DNA from 3 places in the Vibrio panuliri genome. Region 2 is predicted to be linked to each of the others. Evidence: predicted binding sites of a transcription regulator. Region 2 holds the regulator's gene; each other region holds the start of a gene.

Region 1 (7,264 bases), 1.2 Mb from region 2:
GCCGCGAGTTTTGATGAGAGTGCATTGACTGGTGAGTCGATTCCTGTTGAACGCTTTGTCAATGAACCCGTGATGGCGGGGGCAGTGGTCGTTGATAAAGTGATTCGCCTAACCATCACTTCACGACAAGGTGAAAATGCCATTGATCGAATTTTGCATCTGATTGAAGAGGCAGAATCACGCAAAGCGCCATTGGAGCGGTTTTTAGATCGATTTAGCCGCTGGTATACACCTTTAATGATGTTAGTGTCAGCGTTAGTTATCATTACGCCGCCATTGTTGTTCGCTCAACCTTGGGAAACCTGGGTGTATCGCGGTTTGGCGTTGCTGCTGATTGCTTGTCCATGTGCTTTGGTGATCTCCACACCAGCTGCGATCACTTCTGGTTTAGCGGCAGCGGCACGACGTGGTGCATTGATCAAAGGTGGTGCGGCACTTGAGCAACTCGGTCATGTGGAATCTGTCGCTTTTGATAAAACAGGCACACTGACTAAAGGTAAACCTGAAGTTACCGATGTCGTCACCGTAAGCGGTGTTGACGAAACTTGGTTGCTGCAGCATATCGCAGCGATTGAAGTTGGCTCAAGTCATCCTTTGGCGACTTCGCTAGTGAAGTTAGCCCAAGACAGAGAAATTACATTGCCTGAGGCTAAAGACAAGCAAGCATTAATTGGCAGCGGTATTCAAGGCTTTATTGCTAATGAGTGCTTCCGTGCGATTGCGCCCAGCAAACTGGAGTTTGCACTTGAACCTGAACTGGAGCAGCAAGCAGCCCAGTTGGAGGAGCAAGGTAAAACGGTGATCATCGCGTTGAGAGAGCAGCAAGTCCTCGGCTTAATTGCATGGCAAGATACCTTGCGAGACGATGCCAAGAAAGCGGTTCAGGCGCTTAAGGATCTGGGTATTCACTCAATTATGTTGACTGGGGATAATCCGCGCAGTGCTGCGGCCATTAGCAGCCAGATTAATATTGATTTTCAGGCCAGCTTGCTGCCACAAGATAAGGTGCATTATGTTGAGCAACTATCGTCGCAACACAAGGTTGCAATGGTAGGTGATGGTATTAATGATGCCCCGGCAATGAAAGCGGCGAGTATTGGTATTGCGATGGGTGGGGGCACCGATGTTGCGCTGGAAACCGCTGATGCGGCAATTACCCATAACCGTTTGGTTGAACTCGCGACAATGATCGAGCTCTCTCGTGCTACCTTGAGCAATATTAGACAGAACATTGCGTTGGCCCTAGGACTCAAAGGGGTGTTTTTAGTGACGAGCTTGCTCGGTATTACAGGGCTGTGGGTAGCGGTGCTTGCTGATAGTGGTGCTACCGCGATTGTTACATTAAATGCGCTGCGTCTGCTTAAGTTCAAAAGTCAGCAAGATTAATTGATGTATCACTGATAACGGATTGGAATAGCCACACTTAGTGGCTATTCTTTTTTATGCAATAGGATGAACTAATACACATCATTATGTGATGCCAACCGTTTTTACGTGCAAGTTCGCTATTCATTACTTAGTTAAGTGTGACTCCAATCACTCTTTATTGGGTTTTAGTTGGTTACATTAGTTGCGTACCCAATGAATTTATAGATCGAGTGTTAAACAACAACTCGACACATTAAGGAGTTTCCTCATGTCTCAAGCTGTATTCCATTTAGGTGTTAACGAAACCGATCTTGCTGGTGCCACTCTGGCGATCATTCCTGGCGATCCTGCTCGTGTACAAAAAATTGCTGAGCAAATGGAAAATCCGGTTTTTCTTGCGAGTCACCGCGAATACACACTTTACCGTGCTGAGTTGGATGGTAAACCTGTCGTTGTATGTTCAACGGGCATTGGTGGTCCATCGACTTCTATCGCAGTTGAAGAGTTAGCTCAATTGGGCGTTCGTACCTTCCTACGTGTTGGTACAACTGGTGCAATCCAACCTCATGTAAATGTGGGTGATATGATTGTAACGACTGGCTCTGTTCGTCTTGATGGCGCGAGCCTGCATTTTGCACCAATGGAGTTCCCTGCGGTGGCTGATTTTGATGTTGCAACGGCAATGAAAGCGGCGGTAGAAGAGTCAGGCGCCCCAGTTCATATGGGTGTGACAGCATCAAGTGATACTTTCTACCCTGGTCAAGAACGTTACGACACATTCACTGGGCGTGTGGTTAAGCGTTTCCAAGGCTCGATGCAAGAGTGGCAAGATATGGGCGTACTGAACTTTGAGATGGAGTCCGCCACCTTGTTGACCATGTGTGCAAGCTCTGGCCTAAAAGCAGGTTGTGTGGCTGGGGTTATTATTAACCGCACGCAAAAAGAGATCCCGGATCATGCGACGCTAAAAGAGACGGAAGCGCGTTCAATCAAAGTGGTTGTTGAAGCTGCGCGTAAAATGCTTTAACTCATTTCGATACAGAGCGTTACCCGTATAAACACCGCTTTGTATTGATGGAAAAGCCCCCAATGCTGAACATCAGTGTTGGGGGGTCTTTTTTTGGGATTAGCCAGCGTACTCGCTAGAGTCTGGACGTTGTGTAAACTGTACTCCGTTTAAAAAGTCACACAGCAACTCATCACCACACACTTTGTAGTTCTTATTGTTTGGCTTGCGGAAGTATGCGCCAATCTCGTATTTGCTGAGACTGATCCCCATCAGTTCAAGAGCATCTAAGACATCTTCATTCTTCATATTTAACGCGATACGCAGTTTCATAAAGATCATGTTGTTGGTGAGGTGCTGCTCAGGTTTAGGTTGTTCACCCTCTTTTTTGCCACGCTTGAGATTAATGAAGCCATTCAAAAATACCGCGAGATCTTTATCCTTCATCTTGGCAAATGACTTTTCACTCTCTGCTTTTAGCCAGTTGTTCACCTGCTCTGCTGCGACAGTGATATCTGCTTGCTCAAAAGCCTTAATGATTTGTGCGTTTTTCAGGTTTAAAGCGTGCTGGATGCGACGCAATATTTCGTTATTAGTCAAAGAAAATCCTAAGTAGCTAGTCATCCGACGGTTTTCGTCGCTGAGTCTTAATATTGAGCGCGACTCTACCAGAGATTGAGTTTGACCAACAGAGTTAATCATCCTGACTTAACGGTGCTTTGCACTTCTGTCACCGAGTTTGCATAATCGATTTCTGGTAATGGCTTATACAAGCTGTGGGTCATTTCCGCGAGCATGTCGTCGTAGACTTGGGCAATCAGTTGCGAGATATGGGTTGTTAAGTTGTAGAGTTGGCTTTGAGTGAGACCCAGTGGATCATTGCCAATGACACTGTCGAGCTCGTCGAGAACCTCGATACCCATCGGGGAACGTATTGGCAATGGGCTGATTAGACTGAGTTGGTGAAGTTTGTGGCGAATTTTATCGCCATAATATTTAATCCGCATCTCACCAATGGACTGGTCGGCTTCTTGAATGCAAATACGCAATTGAGTGAGGACTTCCATGCTATCGAGGATTTGTTGCCAGTTGATATGGTATTCATCGCTTAGATCTGCTCTCCCTGACTCAATGAGCCAAGTCAGCGCGATATCGTCAATGAGGAACATACAGTGGCGAATCGCGGTACCATGAATTCTTTGGTTGCGAGCGGAAGTACGTTGTTGCCAATCGTTACCCAATCCTTTGAGTTTGAGCTGCAGTACTCGATACATGGGTTTGTTGTCGAAACTAGCAAGGCCAATTAGTTTGCCGGATTCTTGGTATAGCGCTTGTTCAAGTTGCTTAACTTCAGGCAAAACCGCTGCGTAATCGCGATGAGAAACGCCTTGATGAGTTAACGCTCTATGTTGGCGGCAAAGCTCCATGACCAAACGTAGTGAGACGATTTGTTGATAGTTGCGCGACTGGTACTGAGAGCGCTGTCGTGAGTAATGGTAGATTAAGACCAAAATTAAAATCGAGACCGACATTGATGCGATGACAAACATAGCGACTCCTTGCTGTTTGTGACTTTATCTAATGACAGCACTAACAATGCCAGTTATTAATGCATTAAATTTCAATATTTTATGTTTTTGTTGTCTCTGCTGATGCGCTACTTTGGTGCAATTGCTCACTAATTGAGTGAATCGATGGCAAAAAAAACCTCGCCTAGGCGAGGTTTTTTATAACGGAATAAGCTTACATTACGCGCATACCCGGTTGAGCGCCTTCATGTGGTTCAAGAATCCACAAGTCAGCGCCGCCAGGGCCAGCAGCTAAGATCATACCTTCAGACATACCGAACTTCATTTTACGTGGTTTCAAGTTAGCCACGACAACCGTCAGTTTACCCACTAGGTCTTCAGGGTTGTAAGCCGCTTTGATGCCCGAGAACACTTGACGCATCTCACCACCGATATCCAACTGGAACTTCAGCAGCTTGTCTGCTTTTGGCACTGCTTCACAAGAAACAATCTTAGCAATTCGCAAATCTACTTTAGCGAAATCGTCAAACTCGATTTCATCCGCGATAGGATCTTTGTCTAGCTCTGTTTGGCTTGCTTGGTTCTTCTCAGCTTCTGCTTTCTCTTTCGCTGCCATTTCGATCGCCGCATCTTCTTTTGATGCTTCGATCATCGCTTCGATGTTTTTCGGATCGATACGGTTAAATAGCGCCTTAAATGCAGTGATGTTGTGAGCAGTCAGCGGCGCTGCAATACCTTCCCAACTCAGTTCTTGGTTTAGGAATGCTTCAGTGCGAGCGGCAAGCGCTGGCATCACTGGCTTCAAGTAGGTCATGAGAACGCGGAATAGGTTGATGCCAACAGAACAGATTTCTTGCAGTTCTTGATCTTTACCTTCTTCTTTCGCCACAACCCAAGGTGCTTTTTCATCAACGTATTGGTTTGCTTTGTCTGCTAAAGCGGTGATTTCACGAATCGCGCGACCAAATTCGCGAGTTTCGTAAAGTTCAGCAATGCGGTCAGCCGCAGCGACAAACTCACTATAAAGTTCTGGTTCTGCAAAGTTCTCAGCCAGTTTGCCTTCAAAACGTTTAGTGATGAAGCCTGCATTACGTGATGCTAGGTTAACAATCTTGTTTACTACGTCAGCGTTTACACGTTGAGAGAAGTCTTCAAGGTTAAGGTCTAGATCATCAATACGGCTATTTAGTTTTGCTGCGTAGTAGTAACGCAGACATTCTGGGTCTAGGTGATTTAGGTAAGTGCTTGCTTTAACAAACGTACCTTTCGACTTAGACATTTTCGCACCGTTGACCGTGACGTAACCGTGCACGAAGACATTATTTGGTTTACGGAAACCTGAGCCATCAAGCATTGCAGGCCAGAATAGGCTGTGGAAGTAAACGATGTCTTTACCGATGAAGTGGTAAAGTTCAGCCGTGCTGTCCTTCTTCCAGTATTCATCGAAGTCTAGGCCTTCTGTTTTGTCACATAGGTTTTTAAATGACGCCATGTAACCCACAGGTGCATCTAGCCATACGTAGAAGAACTTGTTCTCTTCACCAGGGATCTCGAAGCCAAAGTATGGCGCATCACGCGAGATATCCCACTGTTGCAGACCAGATTCAAACCACTCTTGCATCTTGTTCGCAGTTTCAGTCTGTAGTGAGCCAGAGCGAGTCCACTCTTTTAGCATGCTTTCAAACTGAGGCAGGTCGAAGAAGAAGTGCTCAGAGTCTTTCATGATTGGTGTCGCACCAGAAACTGCTGATTTAGGGTTGATCAGTTCAGTCGGGCTGTATGTTTCACCACAGCTATCACAGTTGTCGCCGTATTGATCTTCTGACTTACACTTAGGGCAAGTGCCTTTTACAAAACGGTCAGGTAGGAACATCTCTTTTTCTGGGTCAAACAGTTGAGAGATAGTGCGGCTAGAGATAAAGCCGTTTTTCTTCAGCTGAAGGTAGATATGAGACGCTAGCTCGCGGTTCTCATCAGAGTGCGTGCTGTGATAGTTGTCAAAGCTGATGTCGAAGCCAGCAAAATCTTTTTGGTGTTCTTCACTGACTGCTGCGATCATCTCTTCTGGTGAAATACCCATCTGTTGAGCTTTAAGCATGATCGGTGTGCCGTGAGCATCGTCAGCACAGATGAAGTTTACAGTGTTGCCGCGTAGGCGTTGGTAACGAACCCAAATGTCAGCTTGGATATGCTCAAGCATATGACCAAGGTGGATCGAACCGTTAGCGTACGGAAGGGCACAAGTTACCAGCAATTTCCTTGCAGGAAAGTTTCTTGGATCGTTTGCCATACTTAATATTCGCTTTTCTCGATAGGTACAAAAATAGAAACTAATACTACCTGATCCAACCAGCGACTCCAAGGAGTCAAATCGGCATTCCCTTAGTTTTTTCAGGGTTCTGTATCGACTCGCACAGTGCTACGATGTCATCACTAAAGGAGGACGTATGCGTCAGTTCAATTCCAAACAAGATTTTTGCGATTGGTTAAGCCAATACGAGCATCACTCTGTGATTCAAAACTGGGCATCGACACCGGGTATTGTGAGTGTTGATGCTGAAGGCTTTTTTGATATTAAGTTGCCTTATGCGGCCAATCAGTTGGTGTCTGATATTGATGAGTGGATTCAAGCTCAACAGCAGAGCCAAGCGGTAGCCAAATTTAACTACCGAATTGGCGTACAGGTGAAAACTTTAGTTAATCATGTCGGCAGTTCGGTTAAGGGCGTGAAAAACATTATTGCGGTCACGTCTGCCAAAGGTGGTGTTGGAAAATCAACCACATCGGTCAACCTTGCGCTGGCGATGGCGCGTAGTGGTGCTAAAGTTGGCTTGCTCGATGCTGATATTTACGGCCCATCGGTTCCGATGATGATAGGTCAACTTGATGCCCAACCTAATGTGCGTGATAACAAGTGGATGCAGCCGATTGAAGCCCATGGCATTTTTACACACTCAATTGGCTATCTTGTGTCGAAAGATGAAGCAACCATATGGCGTGGTCCGATGGCCTCAAAAGCGCTCGCGCAGCTTCTTAATGAAACCGATTGGCCGGAACTGGACTATTTAGTGATAGATATGCCGCCAGGTACAGGGGATATCCAACTGAGCCTAGCGCAGCAAATTCCAGTCACTGGCGCTGTGATTGTCACTACCCCACAAGATTTGGCGTTAGCCGATGCCCGTAAAGGTGCGGCCATGTTTGATAAGGTGGGTATTCCTTTGATTGGGTTGGTGGAAAACATGAGTTACCACATTTGTAGCAACTGTGGACACCAAGAGCATATCTTTGGCACTGGTGGTGCTGAGAAAATGTCTGCAGAGTATAACCTCGATTTATTGGGACAAATTCCGCTCGATAT
Region 2 (7,264 bases):
AATAATCCGATGGTGATTTCAGAACACTACGGAGAGCTGGATGCAACAGTCTATACCATTATTCAATCAGCGTTTATCAGCGCGGGGCAGCGTTGTACCTGCGCGCGTCGACTCTATGTTCCCTTTGGGGATAAAGGTGATCAACTTCTTGTCAGGTTGGTAGAGGCGACTTATCAGATTAAAGTGGATCAGCCTTTTGCAGAACCCGCGCCATTTATGGGCCCCCAAATTAGTCAAGTTGCCGCACAAGCGATCATCACTGCGCAAAAAGCGCTTCAATCATTAGGTGGCGAAAGCTTAATAGAGGCAAAAGTAGCGAAGGCGGCTTTTGTGACTCCGGGGATTATTGATGTCACCGCTATTGAACAGTTGCCGGATGAAGAATACTTCGGTCCTTTACTACAAGTGGTTCGTTATCAAGGTCTTGAGCAAGCAGTCGCGCTAGCCAACGAGACACGCTTTGGGCTATCTGCAGGATTAGTCTCGACTGAAGATCGCGAGTGGGACTATTTTGTTGAGCATATTCGAGCAGGTATCGTGAACCGAAATCGTCAGTTAACAGGGGCGAGTGGAGATGCGCCTTTTGGGGGACCAGGAGCTTCAGGTAACTTACGCCCCAGTGCATTTTACGCCGCTGATTACTGCGCTTATCCCATGGCATCAATGGAAGGTGCCCAAACCTTGCTACCGGAAACGCTGACACCGGGTATAACAATGTAAAAAGCATAGCTAGGTCACACAGGATAATACCTTGGTGACCTCGTTCTTGCACTAGACTATCAGTAACAACAAAGAAACATCCCCTACACAGAGACAAGGAGGCGTTATGACGCCAGATAGGTTGTTCCAGTTGCTTTGGGAGGATTACACCTCGCGCCTTTGTCCTTCTGCGGGCAACGTCCACAAGTTACTGCAAGAAGATGAGCCACTAATCAATGACCATATTGCCCTGCGCACCTTTAATTTACCGCCAGTGACAATGGAGGTATTGGCTCAACCATTTTTAGCTCTCGGTTATCAAGAAGCGGGAGACTATCTATTTGAAGCGAAAAAATTGGTCGCTAAACATTACCAACACTCAGACCCAAACTTACCGAAAGTATTTATTAGTCAGTTAAAAGTAGAGGAGTGTTCGACTGAGTTGCAGGCGATAGTGCAACAGTTGGTCTCGCAAGTAGACCGAGAGGAGACACAAAGCGTTGAGTTTTTGTATTCCGGGCGACCTTGGCCGTTGACTCATGAACAATATCAACAGCTTGCGCAGGAAAGTGAATATGCAGCTTGGTTAGCGGCACATGGTTATGGCGCTAATCACTTTACGGTGAGCGTGAATCAACTCAATCAGTTTGAGCAAGTACAGCAGGTGAATGATTACCTCAAAGCCTCGGGTTTTGTGATTAATCAATCTGGTGGTGAAGTCAAAGGGTCTCCTCAACTCTTACTTGAGCAATCTTCTACCATGGCAGACAAGGTGCAAGTTGACTTTGATGATGGTGTTGCGCTGATCCCCGGTGGTTTTTATGAATTTGCCAAACGCTACCCAATGAGCAATGGAGAGCTATATTCAGGTTTTGTCGCCGCTTCAGCCGATAAGATCTTTGAGAGTACCAACTCATAAACGAAGGGACTTCGTTTGAGAATAGAGAATAGAGAATAGAGAATAGAGAGGGGGGGGCGTCTCGGCTCTACAATCTCGTTTCTCAACTCTCAAGTAAAGAAAAAGCCACCCGAAGGTGGCTTTAGCAATTTTACTCGTTCAATTCGTGTGAATTAGCGAGTGCCGTACACAACGATAGTCTTACCGTGAGCAGAGATTAGGTTCTGCTCTTCAAGCATCTTCAAGATACGACCAACGGTTTCACGTGAGCAACCCACGATTTGACCGATTTCTTGGCGAGTGATCTTGATTTGCATGCCGTCTGGGTGCGTCATCGCGTCAGGTTGCTTCGCTAGGTTAAGTAGCGTTTGAGCGATACGACCAGTTACATCTAGGAATGCTAGGTCACCTACTTTTTGGCTAGTCACTTGTAGACGACGAGCCATCTGAGAAGACAGACGCATAAGAATGTCTGGGTTTACTTGAATCAGTTGACGGAATTTCTTAAATGAAATTTCAGCCACTTCACAAGGAGACTTAGCACGAACCCAAGCGGTACGCTCTTGGTCTTCTTCAAATAGACCAAGCTCCCCGATGAAATCACCTTGGTTTAGGTAAGAAAGGATCATTTCCTTACCTTCTTCGTCCTTGATAAGAACCGCAACTGAGCCTTTAACGATGTAGTACAACGTTTCTGCTTTTTCGCCCGCATGAATTAGCGTGCTTTTTGATGGGTACTTATGAATATGACAGTGTGAAAGGAACCACTCTAATGTTGGATCGGTTTGAGGTTTACCTAGAACCATAATATCTCACTTCCTCTGCAGGGTACGCTTGCGCTTTCCATGTCCAAAATCGGGATAACTAGGATAAGAGCACTTTCTCAGTGCTGCAAGCTATCTTGTGTTTCGGTTTCAAATAGTATCCTTTTTCTAGAATGATTTCTTGATTTTAATAGGGTACTCGCTGCTATTTTATAAGTGAAAACGTGCACATGATCACGGTATGAAAAGTAATCGTGTTCTAACGCTGTTATTTAGCCAATTTTGCCCGTTTCAATTAGCTGCTGAAGAATCGGTCTGACGATCAGTTCCATGGCAAAACTCATTTTTCCGCCAGGTACGACTAGGGTATTGTGGCGAGACATAAATGAGCCATCAATCATAGCGAGCAGGTATGGGTAATCGACATTTTTGAACCCTCGTAGACGAATCACCACAAAGCTCTCATCCAAACTTGGGATGCCTTTGGCATCCAGTGGGTTGGATGTGTCGACGGTAGGCACACGTTGGAAGTTGATATGGGTACGTGAAAACTGCGGCGTTATGTAATTGAGGTAGTCATCCATTGAGCGAACGATAGAGTCCATTACCGCTTCACGTGAGTGGCCGCGATCTCGCGTATCGCGAACAAATTTCTGAATCCACTCTAGGTTAACAATGGGAACCATGCCAATCAGAAAATCAACATGATGGGCAACATTAACATCCCCATCGACGACACCGCCGTGTAAGCCTTCATAAAACAAGACGTCGCTATTTTCAGGAAGCTCCTGCCATGGGGTAAAGGTGCCCGGCATCTGATTGTAAGGGACGGCTTCGTCAAATGTATGCAGATAACGACGGACCTTACCGCTGCCGTCTTCACCGTATTGGCGGAAAAACTCGGCTAATGCGGGGAAGTCATTCGCTTGAGGGCCAAAATAGCTAATGTGGCGCCCTTGCTCACGAGCCTTGCGGATTTCTACGTCCATCTCTGGACGAGTGAAACGGTGGAAGCTATCTCCTTCAACCCAAGCAGGTTTTATGTCCATCATATTGAACATTTTGCGAAAAGCTTCTGATGTCGTCGTTGTACCTGCACCAGATGAACCAGTGACAGCGATAATTGGATGTTTTGCTGACATGACAAACCCTGTCTAAAACTCACGTTCCTGTTAATGTTGGCTAAGTGACAATAGACATGCTTAGTCACTTAGCTTTTACAGCAATATAACATGCTTTAACTTTTAAACTAAAAAATTATACTTTGCGTCGCCTATGGTTAGGTTATTAAAGATGCCTGATTTAGAACTTGTTTCTCAGTTGAATATCAACCGTTTCGTGTAACTCTGAAAAGACAATGACCGCTTCTCCTGAAGCGAGTTGAGCTTTAACTTGTTCAACTTTATCAGCCACGGATACTTCGATATCGCCATAATCCGTTCCTTCACGAAGGACAAATTCACGAATTAGATTATCGAGTGTTTCTGGAGCAATATCTTGCCAAGGGACAATCATAAATACCTCTTAATTTTATGATTACGGTGCTATCCCCAACACTTGTCGTTGCATTGGGGACGGCACTATGCCGTTTTTAATGGTTGATAGTAAGCGGGTAACATCTCTTCAAGCCAGAATCTCGGTTTTAATAACGACCCGGTGACAAAGCCGACGTGACCTCCTTGGTCGAGCAGGCGATAGTCGATGTTGTCAGGTAGGACGAAATGCGGAATGACGGCGTCAGTCATAAACGGATCGTCTTTAGCATGAATGATTTGCGTAGGCAGTTTGATTTGCTGAAGACGATGAATGCCTGAGCAGCGTTGATAGTAATCATCCGCATCTTTAAAACCATGCAGGGGAGCGGTGATAAGATCATCAAAATCGTACAACTTGGTCACGCGCTTTATGCATTGATACGTTAAGCCAAGCTCGCCTTTGAGCAACTGATGTTTGCGCAATGCATTTCGCTTAAGTGAGCGGAGTAAATAGGTTTTGTATAGTTTGGAGAAGCCCTGCTCAATACGGCTAGAACAGGCCGATAAATCAAGCGGAGCGGAAACGATAGATGCCGCATCGATGAGAGGCTCGTCTGCGTATTCCGCTAAGTAGTTTGCCAACATGTTCCCACCAAGTGAAATGCCCACTGCAACCTTGGTAGTATTGGTAAATTGTTGATTAAGATGCTCTAAGAAAAAGCGCGCGTCTTCGACTTCCCCTGAGTGGTAGGCTCGTGGTAGGCGGTTGGGTTTTCCGCTACAACCGCGAAAGTGCATCATCACAGAGAGCCAACCTTGCTTGGCGAACGCTGCCATCAAGCCATTGGCATAAGGACTGTAGAAGCAGCCTTCTAAACCATGAAACAAGACAAACAGCGGCTTGTCTCGCGCTTCTTTACTGTTAGGGTCTTCGCTCCAAGCGATATCAATAAAATCGCCATCTGGCGTATCAAGGGTTTGCCAAATAGGTTCAAACAGCGCTTTCTTACGAATAAAACGTGGCGCTAGGGTTTGCAAATGGGGGTTGGTAATGCCCGAGGCAGCAATAAATTTTGTCATAGCGTTTCAGTTGCGTTATCCGAAAAAGGTTGTGAAAAAACGGAGTACAAATGCTCTCCATCCAACTGACGACAATAACGAAGGGTTAGGGGCTCATCATCGGCATTGAGTAATGTCAGCCCATTAATGCAATCAACTAAGTCAGACTGTTGTTGCTTTTCTAGTTGTAATTCAAATTGCAGCGCCTCCCGATACAAGGTGTCGGGTAGGCTGCGTTTGCATTTTCTGCGTAATTCACGAAAGCTACTGAGCAGAATTTCAGAACGGCTCAAGCACTCTTCTACTTGAGCCCAATCTTGCGCGGCAATGGTTGCACCTTGCTCGTCCAACCATTTTAGCAGTAAGAGTAAGTTCACATTACCATGGTAGTGGTTTTGTAAGGATAAGCACGCCTCTTTCACTTCTCGCACACTGTAATATTGCAAGCTAAATTGCCATAGGCGTTCTAAGGTAAGTGAAAGATGTACGCGCTCGATACTCATTGACTGCTGAACTCCTGTTCCATCTGCTCTAGCTCTTCTTGGAGAGCCATCCATTCCATTTCGACGTCTTCTAACTCGGTTTTGCTGGAGGCTTGTATCGCGAGAACTTGATTAAGTTTAGCCTTATTTTCGGCTTCATACAGTGAGTTGTCCGCTAATTGTTCTTCAGCCTCGGCGAGTTTCTGACCTAACTTATCCATTTTATCTTCAAGTTTTGTCAGGTTTTTGCGAATCGGCGCGGTTAATTTGCGAAACTCTGCTTCACGTCGCTTTTGATCTTTTTTCGCCGCAGCGCTATTGGCGCTGTTCTTTTCTGGTTGCTCAGCTTGCGCTTCTCGACGGTCAGCTTTTTGCTGCTCTGTCAGCCACTTGTAGTAATCATTTAAGTCGCCATCAAATGGAGCGACTTGGCGATCGTGGACTAAGTAAAGATCGTCTGTGGTTGCGCGCAATAGGTATCTATCGTGCGAGACGATCACCATTGCCCCTTCAAAGGTTTGTAACGCCATGGTTAGCGCTTGGCGCATATCCAAATCAAGGTGGTTGGTTGGCTCATCGAGTAGCAACAAGTTAGGCTTTTGCCACACAATCAGCGCTAACACTAAGCGGGCTTTCTCGCCCCCGGAGAATGGTGCGACTTTCTCTAGTGCTTTATCCCCTTGGAAGCCAAAACTGCCTAAGTAATCGCGCAATTGCTGCTCGGTATGCTTAGGTGCGATTTGCATCATATGCTGCAATGGTGTTTCTTCAGGGTGCAGAGTTTCTAGTTGATGCTGAGCAAAGTAACCGATCTTCACGCCTTGTGAGTATGTCAGTTCTCCACTTTGTGGTTTGTGCTCGCCAGAGAGAAGCTTAATTAGCGTCGATTTACCTGCACCGTTGCGACCCAGTAGGCCAATACGACTACCCGGAACTAAGTTGAGACGGATTTTCTCTAAAATTAGGTTGTCGCCGTATCCCGCAGATGCTTCATCCATCATTATGATTGGGTTTGGTAACGCTTCTGGCTCGCGGAATTCAAAACTAAATGGGTTATCAAATTGCGCAGGGAGTACTTTCTCCATGCGTTCTAGCGCTTTGATGCGGCTTTGTGCTTGGCGCGCTTTCGATGCTTTGTAGCGGAAGCGGTCAATGTAACTTTGCATGTGTGCCATATGCTTTTGCTGCTTGGCGTACATTGCTTGTTGTAGGATCAGCTTTTGCGCACGTTGATCTTCAAATGAAGAGTAGTTACCGGTGTACTCATTCAAGCGTTGGTTTTCGACATGAACGATGCGCCCAACAATAGGGTCGAGGAAATCACGGTCGTGTGAGATAAGGATCAGCGTACCTGGGTAGTTTTGCAACCAGCGTTCTAGCCACATAACTGCATCCAGATCTAAGTGGTTAGTCGGTTCATCGAGTAACAGTAGATCAGAACGACAGAGCAGGGCTTGAGCTAAGTTTAAGCGCATGCGCCAACCACCAGAAAACTGGGTTAAGTTCCAGCTCATTTGCGGTTGGGTAAAGCCTAGACCATCAAGCAGTTCTGCCGCACGAGCTCGAATGCTATAGCCACCAATGGTTTCAATTTTGCCATGTAACTCCGCCACTAATGTACCGTTATCAGCTTGTTCAGCATCGACGAGTTGCTGCTCCAAAGCACGGTATTCACGGTCACCATCAATGACATACTCAAGGGCGGTACGATCAAGCGCAGGGGTTTCTTGAGCAACCCATGCCATCTCCCAATGGGCAGGTTTGCTAAAATTACCAGCATCAATAGAAAGTTCATCTTTGATCAAAGCAAAGAGGGTGGATTTACCACACCCGTTTTTGCCGACCAAGCCGACTTTATCGCCAGGATGGATAGTTGCAGATGCGTTG
Region 3 (7,264 bases), 850 kb from region 2:
AGCCCGCTCGCTGTTAGAGAGTATGGGACATGAGGTCTCTGTTGCCATGACGGGGCAAGAAGCGATTGAGATGTTTGATCCAGAACTGTATGACTTGGTTTTCCTTGATATTCAGTTGCCAGATATGACTGGGTTCGATGTTGCGGCGCATTTTCGAGAAACCTATCCAGTACTTCCTCCGCTAGTTGCACTTACCGCTAACGTTGTGAAAAATAAGCAGGAATACTACGAGCAAGGTATGGATGAGGCGATCAGCAAGCCGCTATCGGTGCTCGCGGTGCAAGAAGTGATTGCGCTATTTGGTGATCATGAACCATGTGAGCCGATGCCCCATCTCCCTGAGCCTGAGCATCATGTTGATGCCGAGGAGGTTTATCAGAACATCCTTGATTTGGATATGTTGGAGTCTTACGTTGGCATCGTCGGAGCTAAACCGGTTCTTGAAAGCATTAAAATGTTTGAAGAGATGATGCCGGGTTATATTGAATTGCTCGATTCGAATATGGTGGCGAAAGATCAGGAAGGTATTGTCTCCGAGGCTCATAAAATTAAAGGGGCTGCGGGTTCGATTGGTCTGAAACATATACAAAGCGTCGCACAAAAGGCACAATCTCCAGAGCTTCCGGCTTGGTGGGAAAACATCGATGATTGGGTCGATGAAATTAAAAAGGAGTATCAAGTGGATATTCAGATACTCAAAGATTGGTTAGCCCAGAGGTAATAATATGAAAAAGTTTACGATTGTTTCGCTCGCGCTCGCATTGTTAGCTGGGTGTTCTTCACCTCAGGTGGGGTGGGAGCAAGATGCAAAAGTAACCATTGATAAGGCCGAAGTGCAATTAACCACGAATTTATGGCTAAACAAAATGCCGACGATTGGTGAACTGCAGGAGCAGAATCTTCATGCGGCTCTTTATCTTGAATCCACGCAACCGTTGCCTGCCGATTTAGAGGTGGATCAAGTCACATTGCGTCAAGGCGATGATACATGGTTTATTGATGGAGACGCGGTTGAGATTCGTAGCCATACAGAAAACCAGTGGGAAGTCGTGTTTGCTTGGCAACTGGAGCTTGACCCAAGTCAACCTGTCGACGTTGCTTTACAGCTTAACCATCAAGGAAACCTTCAGTGGATGGTTGAGAAACAGGTCGTGATTGACACTGTCTACTGATAGCTGATGCTCACATCCCATTGAAATATAAGCCAACCCGATGAGGTTGGCTTTTTTATGTCTCAAATGAATATAGTGATGCTGGCATATTTCCAAGTGGAATATCTTATAAATAAGCCTAAATTTACGTTATTTTTAGGTAAAAAAATTGTTTTGAATTTTGGTCGTGGTTTGGGGTTGAATATTAGATTCAATTGCTTAAAATTTAACCATGAGTTTAAGCTCATATTCCCCAAAAGATTGGATTAATTATTTGCTAGGAGGCGCATCATGAAATCGTTCACTGTGATTCAAAAATCGTGCGCTCCCATGTTTTCAACCTGTGCGTTCCATGCGTCGAAAGGTTGTGCTGATTGCTTGTTCATCGATCAAATCGATCGAGCCGTCAAACATACAAAGAATTAATCCGTAACCTGTTTTTAATTGGCTGCGGAAAAGGCAGCTGATTAATGTCAAATTACGTTTATTCGTCTCTGTTGCCTTTTTCCAGCCCCACTATGACTGGAGAAAATCATGAACCAATCAATTTACCTAAAACTAGCCACAGTATTAGTCAAAGCCGACTTACGCCGTGAAGAGCGGGCTTGGAAGCGAAGAGTGCGTCGAAGTGCTCATGAAATTCCTTGGCACAATGAGTACTTGTTGCGTGATATCGGACTCGATCGAGATGGACGTCCGTTAGGAAAAAGTGTCGATCCTGAAGTGAAGGCTGAGCGTCGTATTCGCCACCTTCGTCGGGTGTTAACTTCGCGAATACTGACGTAGCCGAAGGGAGGGAACGGATATCTCCCTCCCTCCGTTTCATTAAGGGCAAGGATTGGAGTAAGTGGTCCCAATCGCTTGGATATCTTTTAGTAAATCATCACTTAACTCGATAGAGACGCTATCGATATTAGATTTAAGCTGTTCCATCGTTGTCGCGCCAATAATGTTGGCGGCAACGAATGGACGCTGGTTAACAAAAGCAAGCGCCATTTGGGCCGGATGAAGGCCATGGTCGCGAGCCAACTCAACATAGGCTTGAGTCGCTGCGATACCTTGTGGCGTAAAGTAGCGGACAAAGCGTTCAAATAGAGAACAGCGTGCGCCGGAAGGGCGTTGACCGTTCAGATACTTACCGCTTAAACAGCCAAATGCGAGCGGCGAGTAGGCAAGTAGCTCAACACCTTCAAAATGACTGATCTCAGACAAGCCGACTTCGAAACTTCGGTTAAGTAGGTTGTAGGGGTTCTGTATGGAGACGATTCTTGGTAGATCATGCTTTTCGGCTAGTTTGAGTAAGCTCATGACACCCCAAGGTGTCTCGTTTGATACGCCGATATAACGAACTTTACCGGCTTTAATCAACTCAGCCATTGCTTCTAACGTTTCGATTAAAGTGACTTCTGATTGAGTGTCGGGGTATGGGTAATTGAGTTGTCCAAAGGTGTTTGTTTCGCGCTGAGGCCAATGAATTTGATAAAGGTCGATATAGTCAGTTTTAAGTCTTTCTAAACTCGCATCTATGGCTTGATGGATATGACGGCGATCGAGCTTCATGTTGTCACGGATATAGGGGACGTTTCGTGGACCTGCGACTTTAGTGGCCAATACCACTTTTTCCCTTTTCCCCGATTTTTCGAGCCAGTTGCCGATAAACGCTTCGGTTGAGCCTTGCGTATCTTGCTTGGGTGGAACGGGATACATTTCTGCCGTATCAATAAAATTGACCCCACGTTCAAACGCGTAATCCAATTGGTTAAAGGCTTCTGATTGTGTATTTTGCTCACCATAGGTCATAGTACCTAAGCAAATTTTACTCAGTTCTAAGTTTGAATGTGGGAGTTTGTGATATTTCATGGCACTTCCTTGTCGGCGAAAATGAGACGAGCAAATACTCGTTTAAAGACCCAAGCCGAGATGTTCAATCGAGACGGCTTGTTTCAATATAAGCGAGCTTTCAGGTGAAATGGAAGTCTTGAGTACGCAAAAATGACCAGTGACAATCTATACTTAGATCGACGGTCGTCATGACAGCGGTATCAGCAGGAGGGGACGATGCAGAGAAAGCAATTAGATAAATGGATTCATGGCTTTCATAAGAAGAGCTACCAGCCGCCCAAAGTCTTTGTGATTAGTTGCTCTGATCTTTCACAATATTTACTTGCCGTAGAGTATAAGCACCGACTGGAGCCGATTTGTGTTGATGGAGAGCCAGTGCATTTTGCTTCGCTTGAGCAAGTTAAAGAGGAACTTAATCGACTTGATGTCGAGAGAGCCTACTTACGTTTGCACAATAGCTATGATGAGTTTGGCTCAGAGGATGTGCCTCGATATCACGATATCGAACTGTCAGTAACCAAACATTAAGCAAAGTTATTGGCTAAGATACGCGCCGTAAATTGAGTGCGTAGGTAAAAACCTCGGGGTAGGGTTTTGATCAGCTTTCCGCTGGCACCATACGCTTCCGTTAACGCACGGCTGTTGGCTGCTTTGGGGCGCAGTTGAAGTACTTCTCCGTGGCGTGCGGTGATCTTATCTATTTGCCCAAGCACTATCAGTTCCATCAACTCTTCCCAATCAGCTTGGAGCTGTTGTTCTTCCTCAATACTTGGTGACCAAATTAATGGTGAACCGACACGACGTTCCGCAATCGGGATTTCTCGTTCCCCTTCGACGGGAATCCAGAGTACGCGCGATAGCTTATTACGCACATGGCTTTGCCGCCAAGTTAGCCCCTGAACGCCGACCAATGGCGCAACGCAGACAAAAGTGGTTTCCAAAGGTTTTCCGTTGTAGCCAATAGGGATGGTTTTTAACTCAATTCCTAGCTGTTCGAAATCTTGCTGTGGTTTGCTACCTGCCGTTGCACCAAGGTGCCACTCGAGAAGTTGTCCCACCCAACCTTTATCTCGACGCAGATCAGCGGGCACAGAAATCCCCGCTTCATCGGCGAGTTCTTGAAAAGTTAAGCCTGCAATCTCAGTTGCGCGGGTGAGAAGTTCAGATTCAGATTTCGGTTCAGCTTTCATATTGATGTATGTCGGTGGAGGTCGCGCTATTTTAACCCATTTCAGCAAAATTTCGACTTGGATAAAGATCGTCCAGAGTGGCGAAAAGATCTTCATTAATAGGTTATCCACAGATATTGAATGAAAAATAACGAAATTTCCACCATCTGTATGAATTAACAGGTGTTTGAGTGGGATTTTTTGCTTGAATTTTCCGGTCTTAGAGTTTTTGTTGATTGATGGTGTGGATAAATAAGCCGCTGATTGATCTTTGAGCAGTTTGTGCTACTGATGCGATTCAGAGTGATTGTTTCACAGGGTTTATTCTATTTAAATGGTTAACTTTTTGTATATTAAGGTTTTATTTGGCTGCTGTGTCGGTGGGTATTTTTATGATCTTTAGGTGCATTGAACAAAAGATCGCCTGTTTGACCTTTTTTCACATAGTTATACACAGAAAAGGTGAATAAATGTGGGCTATGTCTCATGGGGGTGTGAATAAAGACTTTTCTGGTGGTTAGTTATCCAGTTTTGCAAGATTCGGCGATAATTTCTGTGCTAGTCACATTAGTAAGTTTGCTCCGCTTGGGGATATGTGGAAAAATTACCGCAATTAAAGATTTTATTAGAGGTTGGCCAGTGATAGATGGCGATGGTTACCGCTTAAATGTGGGAATTGTAATCTGTAACAACCATGGTCAGGTCTTCTGGGCTAAACGATACGGACAACATTCATGGCAGTTTCCCCAAGGGGGAATTGATGATGGTGAAACACCGGAACAAGCCATGTATCGCGAGTTGTATGAAGAGGTAGGTCTTACTAAAAAAGACGTTAAGATCATCGCGACAAGTCGTCATTGGTTAAGATATAAGCTACCAAAGCGACTGGTGCGCTGGGATTCTAAACCTGTTTGTATTGGCCAAAAACAGAAATGGTTTTTACTGCGCTTGGATTGTGAAGAATCTAAGATCAATATGCAGCGTGGTAAATCCCCTGAATTTGATGGTTGGCGTTGGGTTAGTTATTGGTACCCAGTGCGTCAAGTGGTCTCTTTTAAGCGCGATGTCTATCGTCGAGCGATGAAAGAGTTTGCATCCATGGCAATGCCGTTTAAAGAGCGTCGAGTTAAAGGCAAGCGTAAATCACGAAGAGGGTAGAGATGCTTTCTCAACTAAGGGACATAGTTGAACAAGTTTCAAGAGTTGAAAATGTTCATGCTGCGTTGCAGTTATTGGTGCAACAGACTTGTCTCGCTATGCACACGGAGTGCTGTACGATTTACCTTGCAAATGAGGAGATGCAGCGCCTTGAGTTAATGGCAACGCAAGGTTTGCGCTTTAAAGGCAACAAAATACACATTAATTTTAGTGAAGGGTTAGTGGGCTTAGTTAAACGCAGTGCTGAACCCCTAAACCTCGCTGAAGCTTCCAAGCATCCTGACTTTAAGTATTTCTCCCAACTGGGCGAAGAAGTTTATCAGAGCTTTCTTGGCACCCCGATAATCCACCGCAAACAGGTTTTGGGTGTGCTGGTGGTGCAGCAAAAAGAACCGCGCTTATTTGATGAAATTGAAGAATCGTTTCTTGTGACACTTGCTGCGCAGTTGGCGGTAATTATTGCTCATGCCCAAACGCAGGGGCAATGGCGTCTAGAGAAAACCCAGCAAGCGATTCGCGGTATTCCTGCATCATCTGGTGTGGCAATAGGACAGTTTTGGTGGGACAACAGCCAGCCGCAGTTGTCAGAGGTTAGCCCTGCATCTGCTTTGGATGTAGAACGCGAGCAAGAGTGGCTGTTGATTGCGATTGAAGCAGCGCTAGCTGATTTTCGTCGGATGCGTAAAAAGCTCGACAGTGAAATAAACAAAGATACGCTAGCGATTTTCGACCTCTTCACTCATCTACTCAATGATCCTATGCTCCGTAAGGATCTTAAAGCACAAATTCAAAAAGGCGATCGCGCCGACTGGGCCGTGCGCCAAGTGGTTGAGGCGTACTCAAGCCGTTTTGCACGCATGTCTGATAGCTATCTACGTGAGCGAGCGCAAGATGTCCGAGAGTTAGGCCAGCGCTTACTCTATTTCCTCAACAATACCGAGCAAGAGCAGCAAAACTTCGAACAACCAGTGATCTTAGTTGTACGTGAGCTGACGGCGTCGCTATTGGCTTCTATTCCTAAAGATCAGCTATTGGCCGTAATCTCTCTTGAGGGAGCGGCAAATTCGCATGCCGCCATTTTATCAAGGGCATTGGGCATTCCCGCTGTCATGGGGGTAAACCTTAACCTCAATACCATCAATGGTAAGCAAGGTATTGTTGATGGTTATAGCGGCAAGATTCTGGTCTCCCCAAGCCGTCAATTGCTCAAAGAGTATCGCGCATTAGCCAACGAAGAGCGTGAGTTAGCTAATATGGTTAACCAGCGCATTGAAGAACCGGCACGCACCAGTGACGGAGAGCGAATTGAAGTTCTGCTTAATGCCGGGTTGAGTGCGGATGCCAATATCGCGGTTAACCAAGGGGTTGATGGGGTCGGGTTGTATCGTACCGAAATTAGTTTCTTGCTCCAGCATCGTTTTCCATCAGAAGATGAGCAAACCCAGCAATATAATGCCGTCTTAGCGACGTATCCTGACAAACGTGTGGTGATGCGAACACTCGATATTGGTGGAGATAAACCACTGCCTTACCTACCAATCGAAGAGGATAATCCCTTCCTTGGCTGGCGAGGTATCCGTTTTACACTCGATCATCCCGATATCTTTTTGATGCAAATTCGCGCCATGATGAAGGCGAGCATCAATACGCAGAACCTCAGTATCCTTTTGCCGATGGTTTCGGGTGCACAGGAGCTTGATGACGCCTTAATCTTGATCGATCAAGCATACGCAGAGATGCAGTTGGTTGAGCCGACAATCAAACGCCCACAGGTTGGCATAATGATTGAGGTTCCATCGATGCTTTATCTTTTGCCGTTGATTGCAGATAAGATTGATTTTGTGTCAGTAGGAACCAACGATTTAACCCAATATTTACTTGCTGTGGACCGCAACAATTCTCGGGTTTCGGATGTTTATGAGAGTATGCACCCAGCGGTGATCT

The links. Region 2 encodes CRP, which controls carbon source genes, mostly activating them, when cyclic AMP is high. Its sites were predicted from a motif close to TGTGANNNNNNTCACA; they were not measured.
Region 1: the regulator CRP is predicted to act here: its motif matches at 1,526-1,541, upstream of udp (uridine phosphorylase).
Region 3: the regulator CRP is predicted to act here: its motif matches at 4,634-4,649, upstream of rppH (RNA pyrophosphohydrolase).

What each region holds. Positions count from the first base shown of each region.
Region 1 is NZ_AP019654.1:2,348,855-2,356,118, reverse strand. Features, by position in the region: gene GZK95_RS10605 (zinc/cadmium/mercury/lead-transporting ATPase) at 1-1,386, shown strand, start outside; gene udp (uridine phosphorylase) at 1,637-2,395, shown strand; gene GZK95_RS10595 (YehS family protein) at 2,495-2,974, opposite strand; gene GZK95_RS10590 (hypothetical protein) at 3,073-3,924, opposite strand; gene metG (methionine--tRNA ligase) at 4,118-6,193, opposite strand; gene apbC (iron-sulfur cluster carrier protein ApbC) at 6,351-7,264, shown strand, end outside.
Region 2 is NZ_AP019654.1:262,260-269,523, forward strand. Features, by position in the region: gene astD (succinylglutamate-semialdehyde dehydrogenase) at 1-720, shown strand, start outside; gene GZK95_RS01205 (DUF1338 domain-containing protein) at 827-1,618, shown strand; gene crp (cAMP-activated global transcriptional regulator CRP) at 1,771-2,403, opposite strand; gene GZK95_RS01215 (phosphoribulokinase) at 2,634-3,503, opposite strand; gene GZK95_RS01220 (YheU family protein) at 3,664-3,876, opposite strand; gene GZK95_RS01225 (hydrolase) at 3,942-4,916, opposite strand; gene GZK95_RS01230 (TIGR02444 family protein) at 4,913-5,398, opposite strand; gene GZK95_RS01235 (ABC transporter ATP-binding protein) at 5,395-7,264, opposite strand, start outside.
Region 3 is NZ_AP019654.1:2,653,770-2,661,033, reverse strand. Features, by position in the region: gene arcB (aerobic respiration two-component sensor histidine kinase ArcB) at 1-721, shown strand, start outside; gene GZK95_RS12135 (YgdI/YgdR family lipoprotein) at 726-1,172, shown strand; gene GZK95_RS12130 (DUF1127 domain-containing protein) at 1,686-1,937, shown strand; gene GZK95_RS12125 (NADP(H)-dependent aldo-keto reductase) at 1,977-3,011, opposite strand; gene GZK95_RS12120 (DUF6482 family protein) at 3,210-3,521, shown strand; gene mutH (DNA mismatch repair endonuclease MutH) at 3,518-4,183, opposite strand; gene rppH (RNA pyrophosphohydrolase) at 4,802-5,320, shown strand; gene ptsP (phosphoenolpyruvate--protein phosphotransferase) at 5,323-7,264, shown strand, end outside.